DNA from 2 places in the Viridibacillus sp. d25.2 genome. Region 1 is predicted to be linked to the other one. Evidence: a T-box and tRNA genes for the amino acid it is inferred to sense, from the RefSeq annotation. Region 1 holds a T-box; the other holds one or more tRNA genes.
The links. The T-box of region 1 lies ahead of serS (serine--tRNA ligase). A T-box ahead of a tRNA ligase gene usually reads a tRNA of that ligase, here a tRNA-Ser.
Positions count from the first base shown of each region.

Region 2: it has a tRNA-Ser gene. The T-box ahead of serS (serine--tRNA ligase) is inferred to sense a tRNA for this amino acid. The anticodon was not compared.

Region 1 is NZ_CM196652.1:234,157-244,208, forward strand. It holds gene guaB (IMP dehydrogenase) at 1-569, shown strand, start outside; gene ACZLO7_RS01145 (D-alanyl-D-alanine carboxypeptidase family protein) at 707-2,023, shown strand; gene pdxR (MocR-like pyridoxine biosynthesis transcription factor PdxR) at 2,059-3,468, opposite strand; gene pdxS (pyridoxal 5'-phosphate synthase lyase subunit PdxS) at 3,572-4,459, shown strand; gene pdxT (pyridoxal 5'-phosphate synthase glutaminase subunit PdxT) at 4,461-5,057, shown strand; T-box leader at 5,089-5,303, shown strand; gene serS (serine--tRNA ligase) at 5,424-6,710, shown strand; gene ACZLO7_RS01170 (SF0329 family protein) at 6,727-7,311, opposite strand; gene ACZLO7_RS01175 (SF0329 family protein) at 7,330-7,785, opposite strand; partial or broken gene tadA (tRNA adenosine(34) deaminase TadA) at 7,807-8,283, opposite strand; gene ACZLO7_RS01185 (glycosyl hydrolase family 18 protein) at 8,373-9,515, shown strand; gene ACZLO7_RS01190 (deoxynucleoside kinase) at 9,691-10,052, shown strand, end outside.
Region 2 is NZ_CM196652.1:1,084,505-1,094,556, reverse strand. It holds gene ACZLO7_RS05450 (MerR family transcriptional regulator) at 1-566, opposite strand, end outside; tRNA gene ACZLO7_RS05445 (tRNA-Glu) at 1,061-1,132, opposite strand; tRNA gene ACZLO7_RS05440 (tRNA-Ser) at 1,137-1,227, opposite strand; tRNA gene ACZLO7_RS05435 (tRNA-Asn) at 1,233-1,307, opposite strand; tRNA gene ACZLO7_RS05430 (tRNA-Ile) at 1,318-1,394, opposite strand; tRNA gene ACZLO7_RS05425 (tRNA-Gly) at 1,402-1,475, opposite strand; tRNA gene ACZLO7_RS05420 (tRNA-Phe) at 1,480-1,555, opposite strand; tRNA gene ACZLO7_RS05415 (tRNA-Asp) at 1,587-1,663, opposite strand; tRNA gene ACZLO7_RS05410 (tRNA-Met) at 1,667-1,743, opposite strand; tRNA gene ACZLO7_RS05405 (tRNA-Ser) at 1,775-1,867, opposite strand; tRNA gene ACZLO7_RS05400 (tRNA-Ile) at 1,891-1,967, opposite strand; tRNA gene ACZLO7_RS05395 (tRNA-Met) at 1,984-2,057, opposite strand; tRNA gene ACZLO7_RS05390 (tRNA-Ala) at 2,094-2,169, opposite strand; tRNA gene ACZLO7_RS05385 (tRNA-Pro) at 2,188-2,264, opposite strand; tRNA gene ACZLO7_RS05380 (tRNA-Arg) at 2,269-2,345, opposite strand; tRNA gene ACZLO7_RS05375 (tRNA-Leu) at 2,375-2,463, opposite strand; tRNA gene ACZLO7_RS05370 (tRNA-Gly) at 2,470-2,544, opposite strand; tRNA gene ACZLO7_RS05365 (tRNA-Leu) at 2,570-2,654, opposite strand; tRNA gene ACZLO7_RS05360 (tRNA-Lys) at 2,674-2,749, opposite strand; tRNA gene ACZLO7_RS05355 (tRNA-Thr) at 2,762-2,837, opposite strand; tRNA gene ACZLO7_RS05350 (tRNA-Val) at 2,853-2,928, opposite strand; rRNA gene rrf (5S ribosomal RNA) at 2,938-3,053, opposite strand; rRNA gene ACZLO7_RS05340 (23S ribosomal RNA) at 3,187-6,116, opposite strand; rRNA gene ACZLO7_RS05335 (16S ribosomal RNA) at 6,301-7,853, opposite strand; gene ACZLO7_RS05330 (DMT family transporter) at 8,143-9,045, opposite strand; gene ACZLO7_RS05325 (MgtC/SapB family protein) at 9,174-9,896, shown strand; gene ACZLO7_RS05320 (cation diffusion facilitator family transporter) at 9,909-10,052, shown strand, end outside.

The DNA of each region.
Region 1 (10,052 bases):
TAGGTATCGGACCAGGTTCTATTTGTACAACACGTGTCGTAGCAGGTGTTGGTGTACCTCAAATTACAGCAATTTACGATTGCGCAGCAGAAGCTCGTAAACTGGGTAAAACAATTATTGCTGATGGTGGTATTAAATACTCTGGCGATATTATTAAAGCTTTAGCAGCTGGTGGACATGTAGTAATGCTAGGTAGCTTACTTGCAGGTACTTCTGAATCTCCAGGAGAAACTGAAATCTTCCAAGGACGTCGTTTTAAAGTATATCGTGGCATGGGTTCAGTAGGAGCTATGGAAAAAGGTTCAAAAGATCGTTACTTCCAAGAAGATGCGAAAAAACTTGTGCCAGAAGGTATTGAAGGACGTCTTCCTTACAAAGGACCTCTAGCAGATACAATCCACCAATTAGTTGGGGGTATTCGCTCAGGCATGGGATATTGCGGTACGAAAGATCTCCGCGATTTACGTGAAAATGCACAGTTTGTTCGTATGACTGGCGCTGGTTTACGTGAAAGTCATCCACATGATGTTCAAATTACGAAAGAATCACCAAACTATTCAATCTCATAATTTCGAAACTTTCTCATCCTTTCTACGTCAAACTTGATGTAGAAAGGGTGTTTTTTAATCCGCCGTAGTTGCTAGCACTGATTCTATGTTAAAATGAGCGGAGTAAGAAGAGTAATATGAACACATATGGAGGTATTATGGTGAAAACATCAAGAAAAAACACATGGTTACGATTAATCATGGTATCTGCTCTGCTGTTAAGTATGTTTGTAACAATACCTAAAGCAGCGAATGCAGAAGACGAGCTTAATTTGCGTGTAAAAGGCGCCATTTTAATCGATGCAGACTCAGGCAAAATTTTATACCAAAAGAATGCGGACAAGTCTTTAGGAATTGCTAGTATGTCAAAAATGATGACAGAATATCTATTACTAGATGCAATTAATGAAGGTAAAATTACTTGGGATCAAAAATATAAAGTGACGGAGTACACATATAAAATTTCCCAAAATCGTGCACTTAGTAACGTCCCTCTACGTGCTGACGGTGAATATTCAATTCGTGAATTGTATGAAGCAATGGCAATTTATTCAGCAAATGGAGCGACTATTGCAATTGCAGAAACAATTGCTGGCTCAGAAACAGAATTTGTGAACATGATGAATAAAAAAGCAAAAAAAATGGGTTTAAAAAATTATACTTTCGTTAACTCAACAGGTTTAAATAACTCAGAACTAGCCGGTATGGAGCCAGCGGGTACAAGTAAAACTGCTGAGAATAAGATGCCCGCAAAATCTGTTGCGAAATTAGCATATCATTTATTAAAAGATCATCCTGATGTATTGAAAACTTCAAGCATTGCGAAAAAAACATTCCGTGAAGGTACAGACGATGCAATTAAAATGTCGAACTGGAATTTCATGCTCCCTGGTCTTGTATTTGAATATGAAGGTGTAGACGGATTAAAAACTGGTACAACTAATTATGCAGGATACTGTTTCACAGGCACTGCAACGCGCAACGGGACTCGTTTAATCGCTGTTGTTTTGGATGCTGTAGATGCTAAAGGTGAAGGGACACCTAAAGCTCGTTTTGATGCTACCCGCGCATTATTCGACTATGGTTTCAATCAATTTACTACAGAAGAACTTGTTCCAGCCAACTATTCATTTAAAGGACAAAAAACTATACCTGTTGTTGATGGTAAAGAAGATAAAGTGAATATTGCTACAAAAGAAGCCATCTCAATTATGGTGAAAACTGCGGACAAAGATTTATATAAACCAAAATTAGTTTTAGATAAAAAAGAACTAAATGCACCTGTTAAAAAAGGTGCTGTTGTTGGGCATGTTGAAATCAATAAAACAAAAGGTAAAGATTATGGATTTATTGATGGAGAGGTAAACAATGCAGAGGTCGTAACTACAGATACTGTTGAGCAATCTAGCTGGATTTCACGAGCTTTCAAAGGTATTGGTAATTTCTTCTCTGATTTATGGAATAAAATATTCTAATATAGAAAAAAGGCAATCATTATGATTGCCTTTTTTTATGCTTTAATTTCCCAAGCCGCCATTAATTGTTGTATAGATTGGCTAATGTCTTCATCTTTGATTCCACCAAAACCAAGTAGAAACTGTGTAGGTTGCTCATTTAGGATTGAATCCATCATATACTCCTGGATGGGTATAATGCGAATACCTTTTTTTTGTGCCAAATCTCTCAATTCTGTTGCATTTTTCATGTGGGAAATTGTTAATACGATATGCATACCTGCTTGTTCACCGGAAATTTTAACAGTTGGTGAAAACGGTTCTAGAGCCGTTGTAAGCTTTTCTAATTTTTTACGATAGATTTTACGCATTCGATTTAAATGCTTCGCAAAATGGCCATCTCGCATGAATTGTGCGAGAATATATTGCTCGAAGCGCGGTACCGTCGATGTATAGTAATTAAATGCTCGATTGTACACTCCTACTAATTTTGGTGGTAGTACAAAATAGGCAATACGTAGTGAAGGCATGAGTGATTTTGAAAAGGTACTTATATATATCACGCTGTCACTTTTATCCATTCCTTGTAATGCGGCAATTGGTTTCCCAATATAACGAAATTCACTATCATAATCGTCCTCGATAATATAACGATTGTCTTTTTGGGAAGCCCAGTTTAAAAGCTGTGCTCGGCGTGAGGCAGATAATACTGCGCCTGTCGGAAATTGATGTGAAGGAGTGACGTAGACGACATTAGCTTTAGAGTTCTCTAAAGTGTTGACCAATAGACCTTCATCATCGACTTTGATAGGTATTGCAGGGCGATCTGTTTGCTTAAAGATGTGATGAGTTAATGGATAACCTGGATTTTCAATTCCAAAGCGTGAGGAAGCCCCTAGCAGGCGAATTATCATAGGCATAAGTTGTTCCGTCCCTGAGCCAATTACAATTTGATTAGGTGCACATATAACGCCTCTTGATTGATATAAATAAGCGGCAATTTCTTCGCGTAATTCTTGCTCTCCTTGGGGTGAACCAATAAGTAATAAACCTTGTGATTGTTCATCAATTGCTTCCTTCGCATATTTCCTCCAAAGGTGGAATGGGAAGGATTCTGTATCAATTTGTCCAGGATTAAAATCTATCTCAAATGTTTCACGGGATAAGGGAGATGGAATCACTGGATGTGGAATGTCTTTTTCTATGTAAGCAAGTTCCTCAACTGCTTCTACGAAATAGCCGACACGAGGCTTTGATGCAATAAACCCCTCTGCGAGCAATTGTGCATAAGCAAGTTCAATTGTCGTTTGGCTAATATTCAAAAATTCAGCTAATTTTCTTTTTGAAGGAAGTTTAGATTCAATTGGAATTGTACTCTCTATAATACCCTTCTTAATGCCTTCGTAGAGCTGTTCGTACATAGGTTTATTAGATTTTTTTTCTAGCTGGAACATAAGCATATCCATCATATCACCTCTTCTGACCATGTGATTTACATATAAACTGAGTCTTTCTATATGGTCAATTTTCATTATACTAACATCATACAAGAAAATGGAGGCGATGGAAATGGCAAATCAAACAGGTACAGATCGAGTAAAACGCGGAATGGCAGAAATGCAAAAGGGTGGCGTAATTATGGATGTAATTAACGCAGAGCAGGCAAAGATTGCGGAGGAAGCGGGTGCTGTTGCTGTTATGGCACTTGAGCGTGTGCCGTCTGATATTCGTGCAGCTGGTGGAGTAGCGCGTATGGCAGACCCTCGTATTGTAGAAGAAGTGATGGCTGCAGTATCCATTCCCGTAATGGCGAAAGCCCGTATTGGTCATATTGTTGAAGCACGTGTATTAGAAGCAATGGGTGTAGATTACATAGATGAAAGTGAAGTATTAACTCCGGCAGATGAAGAATACCATTTACTAAAAAGCGATTATAGAGTACCCTTCGTTTGTGGGTGCCGTGATTTAGGTGAAGCAACTCGTCGCATTGGTGAGGGGGCTTCGATGCTTCGTACAAAGGGTGAGCCAGGAACAGGTAATATCGTTGAAGCTGTTCGACATATACGTCAAGTGAATGCACAGGTACGCAAAGTTGCAAATATGACACTAGATGAATTGATGACAGAGGCGAAAATTTTAGGTGCACCTTATGAGTTACTGTTAGAAATCAATCGTTTAGGTCGATTACCGGTTGTGAATTTTGCTGCTGGAGGAGTAGCTACTCCTGCTGATGCAGCATTAATGATGGAGCTTGGAGCAGATGGTGTCTTTGTAGGCTCAGGTATCTTCAAATCTGAAAATCCTTCTAAGTTTGCAAAAGCTATTGTAGAGGCGACTACGCATTATAAAGACTATAAATTAATCGCTGAAATTTCAAAAGAACTTGGAGTCCCGATGAAAGGTATTGAAATCTCTCGCTTAAATCCGCAAGATCGTATGCAAGAGCGAGGCTGGTAAGATGGTGAAAATCGGTGTTTTAGGATTGCAAGGTGCTGTACGTGAACATGTTCAGGCAATTGAAGCAGCCGGAGCTGTTGCAATCATTGTAAAGCATGCAGAGCAACTAAAGGAGCTTGATGGCCTTGTACTACCAGGTGGTGAAAGTACAACAATGCGGAAGCTAATTGACCGTTATGATATGATGGAGCCGCTTTGTCACTTTGCTGCAGAGGGTAAACCAATGTTCGGTACTTGTGCTGGATTAATATTATTGGCACAAAACGTCATGGGTCAACAAACTTCTCATATTGGTGTAATGGATGTCGTTGTTAAACGTAATTCGTTTGGTAGACAGGTTGATAGCTTTGAAATACCTCTCACTTTAAAACACATAGGTGAAAATTTCCCTGCTGTATTTATACGTGCACCTCATATTGTATCTGTAGGAGCAAATGCAGAAGTAATGGGAGAGCATGACGGACGTGTTGTTTTAGCGAGAGATGGGCAGTTTTTAGGTTGTTCATTCCATCCGGAATTGACAGAGGACCAACGAATCATGGTGTACTTTGTGCAGATGGTTGAGCAAAGTGTTTTGAGCAAACTTGCAAAACAATGAAATCTATTGTAAAGTATGGTTAAATTTCAAATTAAACACGATGATAGGAAGTAGTAGCAAGTAAGTTTTTTCATAGAGAGTCGGCGGTTGGTGCAAGTCGATAAAAAACCTTGTGAATCCGTCCTGGAGTTGCTCAGCTGAATCGTTAGTAAGCTGTAGCCGGCCAACAAGCCGTTATGAAACAAGTGGATTGTATTTAGGTGCAATCAATTAGGGTGGCAACGCGGGTATGCTCTCGTCCCTTTCATGGGGATGAGGGCTTTTTTGTTGTTTATTTTTAATATAACCTAGACCTAAAGTATTGTTTTATGATAAAACTTCGATACATTTCTATTATCGAATTTGTGAAACTGGAGGAATGGACATATGTTAGATATTAAACGAATCCGTGAAAATTATACGGAAATTAAAGAAAAGCTATCTCACCGTAACGAGGATTTAGGGAATTTTGATCAGTTCGAAACATTAGATCAACAACGCCGTGATTTAATTGCAAAAACGGAAGTATTAAAAGCTGAGCGAAATCAAGTTTCTGAGCAGATTGCTCAAAAGAAACGTAATAAAGAAAATGCTGATGCTGAAATTACACATATGCGTAAAGTTGGCGATGACATTAAAGCATTAGATATGGATCTTCGCGAAGTAGAAGATAAATTCCATGATATGATGATGCGCCTACCCAACATTGCACATGAAAGTGTACCGGTTGGAGACACTGAAGATGACAATGTAGAAATTGCAAAATGGGGAGATATTCCTGAGTTTGACTTTGAAGTAAAGGCACATTGGGATCTAGGTGTCAATTTAAATATTATTGATTTTGAACGTGCTGCAAAAACAACAGGTAGCCGTTTCGTATTTTACCGTGGCCTAGGCGCTCGTCTAGAGCGTGCACTAATGAGCTTCATGATGGATCTACATTCTGAAGAACATGGTTATGAAGAAATGCTATCACCAGTAATCGTTAACCGTGATAGCTTAACAGGTACTGGCCAGTTACCAAAATTTGAAGAAGACGTCTTCAAATTAGCTGATACAGATTATTTCTTAATTCCAACAGCAGAAGTGCCAGTAACAAACTTCTTCCGTGATGAAATTTTAGATGCAGATATTTTACCAAAAGGTTTCTCAGCGTATAGCTCTTGCTTCCGTTCTGAAGCAGGCTCTGCAGGCCGTGATACCCGTGGATTAATTCGCCAACACCAATTTAACAAAGTAGAACTTGTGCGTTTTGTAAAACCAGAAGATTCTTATGATGAATTAGAAAAATTAACAGGTCATGCTGAAAAAGTTCTTCAACTTTTAGGCTTACCATATCGTAAACTAAAAATGTGTACATCAGATTTAGGATTCACTGCTGCGAAGAAATACGACCTAGAAGTATGGATTCCAGCTCAAGAAACGTACCGTGAGATCTCTTCTTGCTCTAACTTTGAAGATTTCCAAGCGCGTCGTGCCAACATCCGCTTCCGTCGCGAAGCAGGAGCAAAACCTGAATACGTACACTCATTAAATGGTAGTGGTCTTGCAATCGGCCGTACGGTTGCAGCACTTCTTGAAAACTACCAACAAGCTGATGGTTCTGTTGTAATTCCAGAAGTGTTACGTCCTTATATGGGTGGTAAAGAAGTAATCCAAGCACCAACTAAGTAAGATATAAACGAAAAGGCTAATGCGCTGGAGCTCTCCATGCATTAGCCTTTTTTGTTTTGGTAAAAATACCTTCAGCCTCACAGCGGATTTTATAAAATTGCTGGATAGTAGGGTGAACTTCTGTCATATCTAATGCCTGTAATCTACGTTTTCCTAAACGATAATCAAACATTACTAGAGCATGAATGAGTGGGTTTTCCAATAGTAATGCTTCCTCAATAGATATCTGCATATATTGCATGATTGTTTCATACAAGTAAAAGCTTTCGAACTTTCCTTGTGCTATTAAAGTCGCTTCAGCTAAATCGTGTGCAGCTACTAATGCTTGTCTTTCAGGGGATTTGAACATTACATTGAAGTCTCTATTATAGGGTATCGATTTGAGCGTACGATCTCCTTTTATTTGCTCGTACAAATTGTTCCTTCGGACGATGAAGCTTAAATCATCAGCATTTAAGATTTCTCGTTTATCTAGAGTGAGCCACACACTTGCTGGTCCATCGTGTGCTGTACGGTAAACATTAGCATATAGTTTTACGCGTCCTTGTAATTTTTCGCATAAAAAGCTTTCATAACGCTTTTTAATTTTGCTAAATTGCATAGGTTATCTCCCTAAAGTTTAGTAATGAATACCTTCCGCATCGCAACGAATTTGATAAAATTTTCTTTCAAATGAAGGTTGTGGAGCAGGCATGCTTTTTAATTTCCGTTTCCCCACACGGCGGTCAAGCAATGCATAAGCGCGGATAATTGGGTTTGTGGAAGCTAGCGCATCTGCAATCGATAGTTGAGGATATTGAGTAAATGCTTCATATAAATGTAAGCAGGTCATGTTATCTTGTTGAGTTATATCTACTTTTGTAGAGAGTATATCGGAACTGTATTGATCTTGTAGTTGTTCATTAATATATGATAAGTCAGCAGAACTAAAAATTTTGTCTTTATTTAGAGTTAACCAAATGTGTGGTCTATCATCATGTGAATAATTATTTGAGGCTGATTGTAGTTCAATCTTCCTTTGTAATGGTTCACATAAGAAACTTTCAACAGCTGATTTTAACTTTGTGAAAGAAATTACTTTAGAGTTAGAATTTGCACGCTCCGATTTTTTCTTATTACGTAAACTACTGAAGAAATCGCTTAATAACTGGCCGCATTCAGTTGCTAAAATACCCTCAGATACTTCACATGTATGGTTAAATCTTGAATCACTCAGTAAACGATAGAGTGAATCTACACAGCCTGCTTTACTATCTCTAGCACCATAAACGACACGCGGCACTCTAGACTGTAAAATCGCACCTGCACACATAGGGCAAGGCTCTAAAGTAACGTAGAGAGTTGTGTCCTCTAGGCGCCAACTACCGATTTTCTCACAAGCTTGTTGAATTGCCATGAGTTCAGCATGGGTTACTGCATTCTGCGAGGTTTCACGTAAATTATGTGCACTAGCGATGACTTCATTTTTGTAGACAATGATAGCCCCGATTGGGACTTCTCCTAGTGCAGCAGCTTTTTCTGCCTCTTCAATGGCTAATTGCATAAAGTTTAGATCTTTTTTTAATACGTCCATAGATTCATCGCTCCTTGCCAAATAGTGTAGCACGGTTTGAACCCACTTCGCATATATTACTGGAGAAATAATGCTAGAGGAGGTTGCATTTGATTTATGTAGTGAAGCAAGGTGATAGCTTATATAGTATTGTCAGGGCGCATAACACGACAGTTGCGACAATTGTTGCGCTTAATGAAATCCCGGATCCAGATGTTCTAGTTATTGGGCAAGCACTTGTTTTACCTGAAACGCCAAATCCAAATCGCCCTACAATAGATACAAATGGTTATATTGAGTGGTATACAACTCAACTTCCAGAAAGCTTAATAGCACAGGTAAGAAAACGGGCGCCACTTTTAACTTATATGATGCCATTTTCATATGAAGTACGGCGTGATGGTACGCTTACGCCACTGGAATGGGGAAGCATACCAGAGATAGCGCAAGCTAATCAGTCTGCAACGGCTATCGTATTAACAAATATAGAGAATAACGCCTTTAGTGATACATTAGCACATACGATTTTAAACGATACTACCTTACAAGACTTAATCATTGGAGCGGCTTTAAGCGAGGCTTCCAATAAAGGGGCAAAAGATATTCATTTAGATTTTGAATACTTATTAGCCGAAGATAAAAAACGTTATGTTGATTTTCTAAAAAAGTTTAGACAAAGAGCTCATGCACAAGGATTGACGATTTCAGCGGCAGTTCCACCCAAAACAAGTGCGGATCAACCAGGTAAGTGGTATCAGGGTCACGACTATAGAGGGATAGGTGAAGCCGTTGATTTTGTTGTCATCATGACTTATGAATGGGGATATAGCGGAGGTCCGCCAATGGCAGTATCACCAATTGGTCCTGTACGCCAGGTGTTGGAATATAGCGTAAGCGAAATCCCTGCTGATAAAGTAATGATGGGGCAGAATTTATATGGCTATGATTGGACATTACCATATAAATCAGGAAATCCACCTGCGAGAGGGTTGAGTCCTCAACAGGCCGTTGCCCTGGCGAGAAATCAAAACGCAGCAATTTCATATGATCCAATTGCTGAGGCACCTTTCTTTCATTATTGGAATAATGGAGTGGAGCATGTTGTATGGTTTGAAGATGCACGCTCTATTAAAGCAAAGTTTAATTTGCTGAAGGAATTAAAGCTAAGAGGTATTAGTTATTGGCATATGGGATTTGCATTTCCACAAAATTGGGCACTTTTACAAGAGATGTTCCACGTGAAAAAACGGTAATGATAAAACCTTCAGTTGATACTGGGGGTTTTTTTGCACGTACATGATGATTTTAGAGTTTGAAGTATATGCTATTTTATAAACCATGTGTCCTAAAAGAGTTACTTCTGCTTTTTATGTTGATATGATAAAATGATAGGCACTGATTAAAAAAGACGATGAAGGGGGACTTCTGATGCCTGTACCGTTTATTACGGTTGAGGGGCCAATTGGCGTCGGAAAAACGTCGCTTTCTAAAAAAGTTGCTGAGACTTTTCAGTTTCACTTACTAAAAGAAATTGTGGACGAAAATCCGTTTTTAAATAAATTTTATGAAGACATTGATGAGTGGAGTTTCCAAACAGAAATGTTTTTCTTATGTAATCGCTATAAGCAATTAACAGATATAAAGAACCATATACTATCGCATGAAAAAGCTGCAATTGCAGATTATCACATATTTAAAAATTTAATCTTTGCGAAACGGACATTAAAAGAGTCTGAATTCCACAAGTACGAGGAGATTTATCGAATTTTAACTGTTGATATGCCCTGTCC
Region 2 (10,052 bases), 850 kb from region 1:
TTACTATCAGGTCGACCAGTTTGCATTGCTTGTTTTAGTAAATTCATCACTTCTTGCTCTAATGCTTGCACTTCTTCATATTGCTGTTCCGTCATATGCTTCACTTTTTTATTTGAAGCATCAACTGTAGTATCTCCATAATTTCGCCGTATCTCTTGGCCATATTGTTTTTCATTATCTATAATCATCTTTTCCTTTAAACCTTCAAATTTTTCTTCATTTGACATTTGAATTCCTCCATTCATTGCACTGATCGTTTTAGTTACTGTTGTAATCATGACATCCAATTGTTGGCGCTTCTCCATTAATGCTTTGTAATGCTCCATTAAAGCGTTCTTATAGTCAAAGTCCTTGGCAGTTACCATCTCTTTTATTACTTCTAATTTAAAACCTAATTCACGATAAAATAAAATCTGCTGTAACAAATCAATCTCTTCTTGACCATATATACGATAGCCTGAAGAATTTATACGAGCAGGCTTTAACAATCCAATATCATCATAATAACGCAAAGTTCTAGTACTCACTCCAGAAAGCTGAGCAAGTTTTTGAATCGTCATTTCCATCTCAATTCCCCCCATATCTTTACTATATAGTTTGACGTAACGTTAAGGTCAACAGTTACTAAATAAAAAAATCTAAGTATCAGCAAACAGCGATTACTTAGATTTTCTCTTCATATATTTATGAAATTTTTCATTTTATCCAATTGTAAATTTACTGCTATTTTCTTTTTCGTAGTTTACAACAATTGCATTATTTCATTCTTAAATTGCTCAATCAATTATGCCTCGGCATAATTGCGTCCGGAATCGGCTGTGCTTGCACAAAGAACTCCTTTCCGATTCCATGACATCCGCCGGAGGCTTTAACTTCTTTCAGCGGGTGTTTGGACACCCGCTGAAAAGCAGCTTAAATCCGCATTCATCTCACCACCTATAGAGGTGGGAGACTTCTGCTGAAAGATGTTAAATAATATATAACTAACGCCTATTAATCTTACTTCTAAACACAAAAAAACCTTTAGAATCAAATATGATTCTAAAGGTTTTTCAAAGTATGACCCCTACGGGATTCGAACCCGTGTTACCGCCGTGAAAGGGCGGTGTCTTAACCGCTTGACCAAGGGGCCTATATGGCGGAGAAGGAGGGATTTGAACCCTCGCGCCGCTTACGCGACCTACACCCTTAGCAGGGGCGCCTCTTCAGCCACTTGAGTACTTCCCCATATATGGCTCCGAAGGTAGGACTCGAACCTACGACCGTCCGGTTAACAGCCGGATGCTCTACCACTGAGCTACTTCGGAATAATTTTAATGGTGGGCCTAAATGGACTCGAACCATCGACCTCACGCTTATCAGGCGTGCGCTCTAACCAGCTGAGCTATAGGCCCATAAAATTGGAGCGGGTGAAGAGAATCGAACTCTCGACAACAGCTTGGAAGGCTGTGGTTTTACCACTAAACTACACCCGCATCATGGTGGGTCAGGACGGAATCGAACCGCCGACACTTAGAGCTTCAATCTAATGCTCTACCAACTGAGCTACTGACCCATGATGATTAATGAAATATTTTTTTAAAAAATGGCGGTCCGGACGGGACTCGAACCCGCGACCTCCTGCGTGACAGGCAGGCATTCTAACCAACTGAACTACCGGACCATTTGGTTGCGGGGACAGGATTTGAACCTGTGACCTTCGGGTTATGAGCCCGACGAGCTACCGAACTGCTCCACCCCGCGATAATGATATTATGAAATTAATTTTTAAAAATGGAGGAGGAAGAGGGATTCGAACCCCCGCGCGGTATGACCCGCCTGTCGGTTTTCAAGACCGATCCCTTCAGCCAGACTTGGGTATTCCTCCAAAAAAATATGATGTTGTGTAGATGGTGGACCTTGCAGGACTCGAACCTGCGACCGGACGGTTATGAGCCGTCTGCTCTAACCAACTGAGCTAAAGGTCCTTTAGTTTGGTTAGTATGGCGGCAGAGGGGATCGAACCCCCGACCTCACGGGTATGAACCGTACGCTCTAGCCAGCTGAGCTACGCCGCCATGATGATATTTAATTTATTGATTGTAATAATAAATTGGTGGAGCCTAGCGGGATCGAACCGCTGACCTCCTGCGTGCAAGGCAGGCGCTCTCCCAGCTGAGCTAAGGCCCCATAGGGTTAAAGTATTAATGGTCGGGAAGACAGGATTCGAACCTGCGACCCCTTGGTCCCAAACCAAGTGCTCTACCAAGCTGAGCTACTTCCCGTTAATGGCGCGCCCGGCAGAAGTCGAATCCACAACCTTCTGATCCGTAGTCAGACGCTCTATCCAATTGAGCTACGGGCGCATTTATATCACGTGCATTATGTTAAAAGATGGTGCCGAGGACCGGAATCGAACCGGTACGGTAGTCACCTACCGCAGGATTTTAAGTCCTGTGCGTCTGCCAGTTCCGCCACCCCGGCATATTTTGGAGCGGAAGACGAGGTTCGAACTCGCGACCCCCACCTTGGCAAGGTGGTGTTCTACCACTGAACTACTTCCGCAATATGCTGATAAACTTAAATATTATGGTGCGGGTGAAGGGAGTCGAACCCCCACGCCTTGCGGCGCTAGATCCTAAGTCTAGTGCGTCTGCCAGTTCCGCCACACCCGCATATAATTTTCTTGAAAAATGGTGAGCCATGTAGGATTCGAACCTACGACCCTCTGATTAAAAGTCAGATGCTCTACCAACTGAGCTAATGGCTCATATGAAATGAATGGTGCCGGCGAAAGGAGTCGAACCCTCGACCTACTGATTACAAGTCAGTTGCTCTACCAACTGAGCTACACCGGCATGATTTATTAAAAATGGTGGAGGATGACGGGATCGAACCGCCGACCCCCTGCTTGTAAGGCAGGTGCTCTCCCAGCTGAGCTAATCCTCCATATTGTCCGCCTAGCAACGTCCTACTCTCACAGGGGGAAACCCCCAACTACCATCGGCGCTAAAGAGCTTAACTTCCGTGTTCGGCATGGGAACGGGTGTGACCTCTTTGCCATCGTCACTAGACTATTTTCTTAAGGACAAGAATTATTATATCATCTTTTTTAAAGATTAGCAAGTGTTTTTTTGCTATTTTAGAAAAGTTTTTTTCTTGTTCTCTCAAAACTGGATAAATTACATTGAAGTTTGTTAAGTAAATTTGGTTAAGTCCTCGATCTATTAGTATTCGTCAGCTCCGTATGTCGCCACACTTCCACCTCGAACCTATCTACCTCATCGTCTTTGAGGGATCTTACTTACTTGCGTAATGGGAAATCTCATCTTGAGGGGGGCTTCATGCTTAGATGCTTTCAGCACTTATCCCGTCCACACATAGCTACCCAGCGATGCCCTTGGCAGAACAACTGGTACACCAGCGGTGTGTCCATCCCGGTCCTCTCGTACTAAGGACAGCTCCTCTCAAATTTCCTACGCCCACGACGGATAGGGACCGAACTGTCTCACGACGTTCTGAACCCAGCTCGCGTACCGCTTTAATGGGCGAACAGCCCAACCCTTGGGACCGACTACAGCCCCAGGATGCGATGAGCCGACATCGAGGTGCCAAACCTCCCCGTCGATGTGGACTCTTGGGGGAGATAAGCCTGTTATCCCCGGGGTAGCTTTTATCCGTTGAGCGATGGCCCTTCCATGCGGAACCACCGGATCACTAAGCCCGTCTTTCGACCCTGCTCGACTTGTAGGTCTCGCAGTCAAGCTCCCTTATGCCTTTACACTCTACGAATGATTTCCAACCATTCTGAGGGAACCTTTGGGCGCCTCCGTTACTCTTTAGGAGGCGACCGCCCCAGTCAAACTGCCCGCCTGACACTGTCTCCTACCCCGCTAAGGGGCATGGGTTAGAAGTTCAATACAGCTAGGGTAGTATCCCACCAACGCCTCCTCCGAAGCTAGCGCTCCGGAATCTCTGGCTCCTACCTATCCTGTACAAGCTGTATCAAAATTCAATATCAGGCTACAGTAAAGCTCCACGGGGTCTTTCCGTCCTGTCGCGGGTAACCTGCATCTTCACAGGTACTATAATTTCACCGAGTCTCTCGTTGAGACAGTGCCCAGATCGTTACGCCTTTCGTGCGGGTCGGAACTTACCCGACAAGGAATTTCGCTACCTTAGGACCGTTATAGTTACGGCCGCCGTTTACTGGGGCTTCAATTCGCACCTTCGCTTGCGCTAAGCACTCCTCTTAACCTTCCAGCACCGGGCAGGCGTCAGCCCCTATACGTCACCTTACGGTTTTGCAGAGACCTGTGTTTTTGCTAAACAGTCGCCTGGGCCTATTCACTGCGGCTCTCTCGGGCTTTCACCCTACTAGAGCACCCCTTCTCCCGAAGTTACGGGGTCATTTTGCCGAGTTCCTTAACGAGAGTTCTCTCGCACACCTTAGGATTCTCTCCTCGACTACCTGTGTCGGTTTGCGGTACGGGCACCTTTTACCTCGCTAGAGGCTTTTCTTGGCAGTGTGAAATCAGGAACTCCGGACATACGTCCTCGTCATCACAGCTCAACGTTATAGAAATGGGATTTGCCTCATTTCACGCCTCACTGCTTGAACATGCATAACCAACAGCATGCTTACCCTATCCTACTGCGTCCCCCCATTGCTCAAATGGTAAATAGGTGGTACAGGAATATCAACCTGTTGTCCATCGCCTACGCCTATCGGCCTCGGCTTAGGTCCCGACTAACCCTGAGCGGACGAGCCTTCCTCAGGAAACCTTAGTCATTCGGTGGACGGGATTCTCACCCGTCTTTCGCTACTCATACCGGCATTCTCACTTCTAAGCGCTCCACCAGTCCTTCCGGTCTGACTTCACAGCACTTAGAACGCTCTCCTACCACGGACATCTAAGATGTCCATCCACAGCTTCGGTGAATTGTTTAGCCCCGATACATTTTCGGCGCAGCGTCACTCGACCAGTGAGCTATTACGCACTCTTTAAATGATGGCTGCTTCTGAGCCAACATCCTGGTTGTCTAAGCAACGTCACATCCTTTTCCACTTAACAATTACTTTGGGACCTTAGCTGGTGGTCTGGGCTGTTTCCCTTTTGACTACGGATCTTATCACTCGCAGTCTGACTCCCGTGCATAAATCACTGGCATTCGGAGTTTGTCTGAATTCGGTAATCCGGGATGGACCCCTAGTTCAAACAGTGCTCTACCTCCAGGATTCTCTATCACGAGGCTAGCCCTAAAGCTATTTCGGAGAGAACCAGCTATCTCCAGGTTCGATTGGAATTTCTCCGCTACCCACACCTCATCCCCGCACTTTTCAACGTACGTGGGTTCGGGCCTCCAGTAAGTGTTACCTTACCTTCACCCTGGACATGGGTAGATCACCTGGTTTCGGGTCTACAACCACATACTCATTCGCCCTATTCAGACTCGCTTTCGCTACGGCTCCGTCTTCTAAAACTTAACCTCGCATGTAATCGTAACTCGCCGGTTCATTCTACAAAAGGCACGCTATCACCCATTAACGGGCTCTAACTACTTGTAGGCACATGGTTTCAGGATCTATTTCACTCCCCTTCCGGGGTGCTTTTCACCTTTCCCTCACGGTACTGGTTCACTATCGGTCACTAGGTAGTATTTAGCCTTGGGAGATGGTCCTCCCAGATTCCGACGGAATTTCACGTGTTCCGCCGTACTCAGGATACACTCAAGAGAGAATGAACTTTCAACTACAGGGCTGTTACCTGCTCTGGCGGGCCTTTCCAGACCGCTTCGTTTAACTCATTCCTTTGTAACTCCATATAGAGTGTCCTACAACCCCAAGAGGCAAGCCTCTTGGTTTGGGCTATTCCCGTTTCGCTCGCCGCTACTCAGGGAATCGATTTTTCTTTCTCTTCCTCCAGGTACTTAGATGTTTCAGTTCCCTGGGTCTGCCATCAAGACGCTATGTATTCACGTCAAGATACTGCTCCATTACGAACAGTGGGTTCCCCCATTCGGAAATCTCCGGATCAAAGCTCACTTACAGCTCCCCGAAGCATATCGGTGTTAGTGCCGTCCTTCTTCGGCTCCTAGTGCCAAGGCATCCGCCATGCGCCCTTAATAACTTAACCTAAAAGTTAGTTATTAAGCCTAAAAAACTTAATAATAAAAAATGTGTTACTTAATTTGCTTCAATGTCGTTTTATCCAGTTTTCAAAGAACAAGGTTTTGAAGATCATTTTACAATGAGCCTTCAAAACTGAACGCAAGACGTTAATCGACAGATCCAAGATCTGTTTCCGTAATTATCCTTAGAAAGGAGGTGATCCAGCCGCACCTTCCGATACGGCTACCTTGTTACGACTTCACCCCAATCATCTATCCCACCTTCGGCGGCTGGCTCCATAAAGGTTACCTCACCGACTTCGGGTGTTACAAACTCTCGTGGTGTGACGGGCGGTGTGTACAAGGCCCGGGAACGTATTCACCGTGGCATGCTGATCCACGATTACTAGCGATTCCGGCTTCATGTAGGCGAGTTGCAGCCTACAATCCGAACTGAGAACGATTTTATGAGATTAGCATACCCTCGCGAGTTAGCGACTCTTTGTATCGTCCATTGTAGCACGTGTGTAGCCCAGGTCATAAGGGGCATGATGATTTGACGTCATCCCCACCTTCCTCCGGTTTGTCACCGGCAGTCACCTTAGAGTGCCCAACTAAATGATGGCAACTAAGATCAAGGGTTGCGCTCGTTGCGGGACTTAACCCAACATCTCACGACACGAGCTGACGACAACCATGCACCACCTGTCACCAATGTCCCCGAAGGGAAAACTCTATCTCTAGAGCGGTCATTGGGATGTCAAGACCTGGTAAGGTTCTTCGCGTTGCTTCGAATTAAACCACATGCTCCACCGCTTGTGCGGGCCCCCGTCAATTCCTTTGAGTTTCAACCTTGCGGCCGTACTCCCCAGGCGGAGTGCTTAATGCGTTAGCTGCAGCACTAAGGGGCGGAAACCCCCTAACACTTAGCACTCATCGTTTACGGCGTGGACTACCAGGGTATCTAATCCTGTTTGCTCCCCACGCTTTCGCGCCTCAGTGTCAGTTACAGACCAGAAAGTCGCCTTCGCCACTGGTGTTCCTCCAAATCTCTACGCATTTCACCGCTACACTTGGAATTCCACTTTCCTCTTCTGCACTCAAGTCTCCCAGTTTCCAATGACCCTCCACGGTTGAGCCGTGGGCTTTCACATCAGACTTAAGAAACCACCTGCGCGCGCTTTACGCCCAATAAATCCGGACAACGCTTGCCACCTACGTATTACCGCGGCTGCTGGCACGTAGTTAGCCGTGGCTTTCTAATAAGGTACCGTCAAGGTACGTTCAGTTACTAACGTACTTGTTCTTCCCTTACAACAGAGTTTTACGATCCGAAAACCTTCATCACTCACGCGGCGTTGCTCCATCAGACTTTCGTCCATTGTGGAAGATTCCCTACTGCTGCCTCCCGTAGGAGTTTGGGCCGTGTCTCAGTCCCAATGTGGCCGATCACCCTCTCAGGTCGGCTATGCATCGTTGCCTTGGTAGGCCGTTACCCCACCAACTAGCTAATGCACCGCGGGCCCATCTAGTAGTGACAGCCGAAACCGCCTTTCAGCATTTTGCCATGTGACAAAATGGATTATTCGGTATTAGCCCCGGTTTCCCGGAGTTATCCCAATCTACTAGGTAGGTTGCCCACGTGTTACTCACCCGTCCGCCGCTAAATCAGAAGAAGCAAGCTTCTTCATCATTCGCTCGACTTGCATGTATTAGGCACGCCGCCAGCGTTCGTCCTGAGCCAGGATCAAACTCTCCATAAAAGTAGTTTGAAAGCTCATTAGCTTTGCTAGCGTATCATCCGAAGATGATATCTATTTTTGTTTTGATCCACCAACAGAGTTGATGTCCAAAAACATTTATTGATTAACGTCTTGCATGTTCAGTTTTCAAGGTTCATTTTGTCGTCGTTTCTTAGGCGACTTCAATATCTTATCATCATCTGTTTTCTTTGTCAATTACTTTTTTGAAAAAGTTTTTTGAGATGTTGTATTCATATTTTGTAGCACGTCTTAACGACATTTATTACTATACAACATCTTATTTTAAAAATCAATAGTTTTTTCGAAATAACTTTATTACCTTTTTTTCATCAATTACAAACAGCATAATACCAGCTATTACAATCACTCCTCCTATTACTTGAGTAACCATTAGTTTTTCATCAAATATAATGTAGGCTAAGATTGCCGCTCCGATTGGTTCAAATAGAATCGCTATTGAAAGTCCATTTATGCTCACCCATTTTAAGGACCAATTGAAAAGATTATGTCCTAACAAATTAGGTACCACAGCTAATAATACAAACCAAAACCAATCAATTGCCGGATACGGACCAAATGATCCCCCTTTTATAAGAACATAGATGAATAAAGTAATCGTACTAGCCGAATAGACAATCATTGTATAGGTCATTAAAGATAATCTTTGTCGGATATCTTGTCCGAATAATAAATACCCGGTCACTAACACACAAGCAACAAGCGCAAGCATATCACCAAAAAAAGCTGAACCACTTACCTTTAAATCCCCCCAACCAATTAATACGCAACCCATTATTGCAATAAAACCAGATGACAGCGTTTTTAAAGAAGTTTTTTCTTTAAAGAAGAAATACGTTCCGGCAAAAGCAAAGATAGGTTGTAAAGCAACAAGAACTGTCGAACTTGCTACCGAGGTGTAACGTAATGATTCAAACCATAGAATAAAATGAAACGCTAAAAAAATACCCGCAATAATTGAATATAGCCAATCTCTTCTTTTTAATTGGCGTATTTCATGCGTATATTTCATAAAGAATAATGGAGACATTAATAAAATAGAGAAAAGCATTCGATAAAATGCTATGACACCAGAATCTGCATCAGCTACAAGCTTAACTAAAATAGCAGAGGCAGAAACAGAAATGACACCTATGATGATCGGGATGTACGGATGAATAATAGGTTTTTCCAATTAGCCCACTCCTATAAAAAGTAAATTTCTCCACCTACATAGTGTACAATACGAATACTAGATGTGCCGCATTTTAATACGAGTGATTGCTACGGTATATAAAAACTAAATTAGAGGAGGATTCTTAAATGGATTTTTTATTGGAGAATAATTTAACTCATGAAATGTTTATCAAGTTGATTGTTGCTGCAACTTTAAGTTTAGTGATAGGGATTGAAAGAGAGTTGAAAAGGAAACCCGTTGGACTTAAAACGAGCTTAGTAATTGCTACATTTAGTTGTTTACTAACAATCATTTCAATGGAATCTGTTTATAACGCTAAACCTGTACCAGGCATAAATGTCACAATGGATCCACTCCGCTTAGCCGCACAAATAGTTAGTGGAATTGGTTTTTTGGGTGCTGGAGTCATTTTACGTAGAGGTAATGACAATATTAGTGGCTTAACAACTGCAGCTATGATTTGGGGAGCAGCAGGAATTGGTATCGCTGTTGGAGCCGGATTTTATGGGCAAGCCATTATTGCAGTAGTTATTATTATGATTGGCGTAGAAATCCTTGCTCCTATTTTTATGAAGTTTGGACCAAAGCGTCTTCGTATGCGTGAAGTATCATTGAAAATAAGAGTAAAAAATATACAAGATATCAATGATATATTACTATTTTTACAGAAGAATGATATGGATGTAGATAATATGCGTATTAAAGATATTCGTCTAGAGAATAATGAATTTAAGCATGAAGTTGATTTACGTTTTTCATCTCTTCCAAAAAAAGATACTATTTCATTATATAACAGCATTCGCGAACAACCTTATATAGAAGAAATAGAAATAGAAATCCTGTCTTAGAGGAGGCATTTTATGGGGAATATTTGGAGTTTATTAAAGAAAGGAAATAAACCTTCGCTATTAGCGGCAATAGTCAATTTGTTTTTAGGTGTTTTAAAAGGAGTCGCTTTCTTCTTTACCGGAAACGTTGCAATGTTCGCAGAAATGATGCATTCA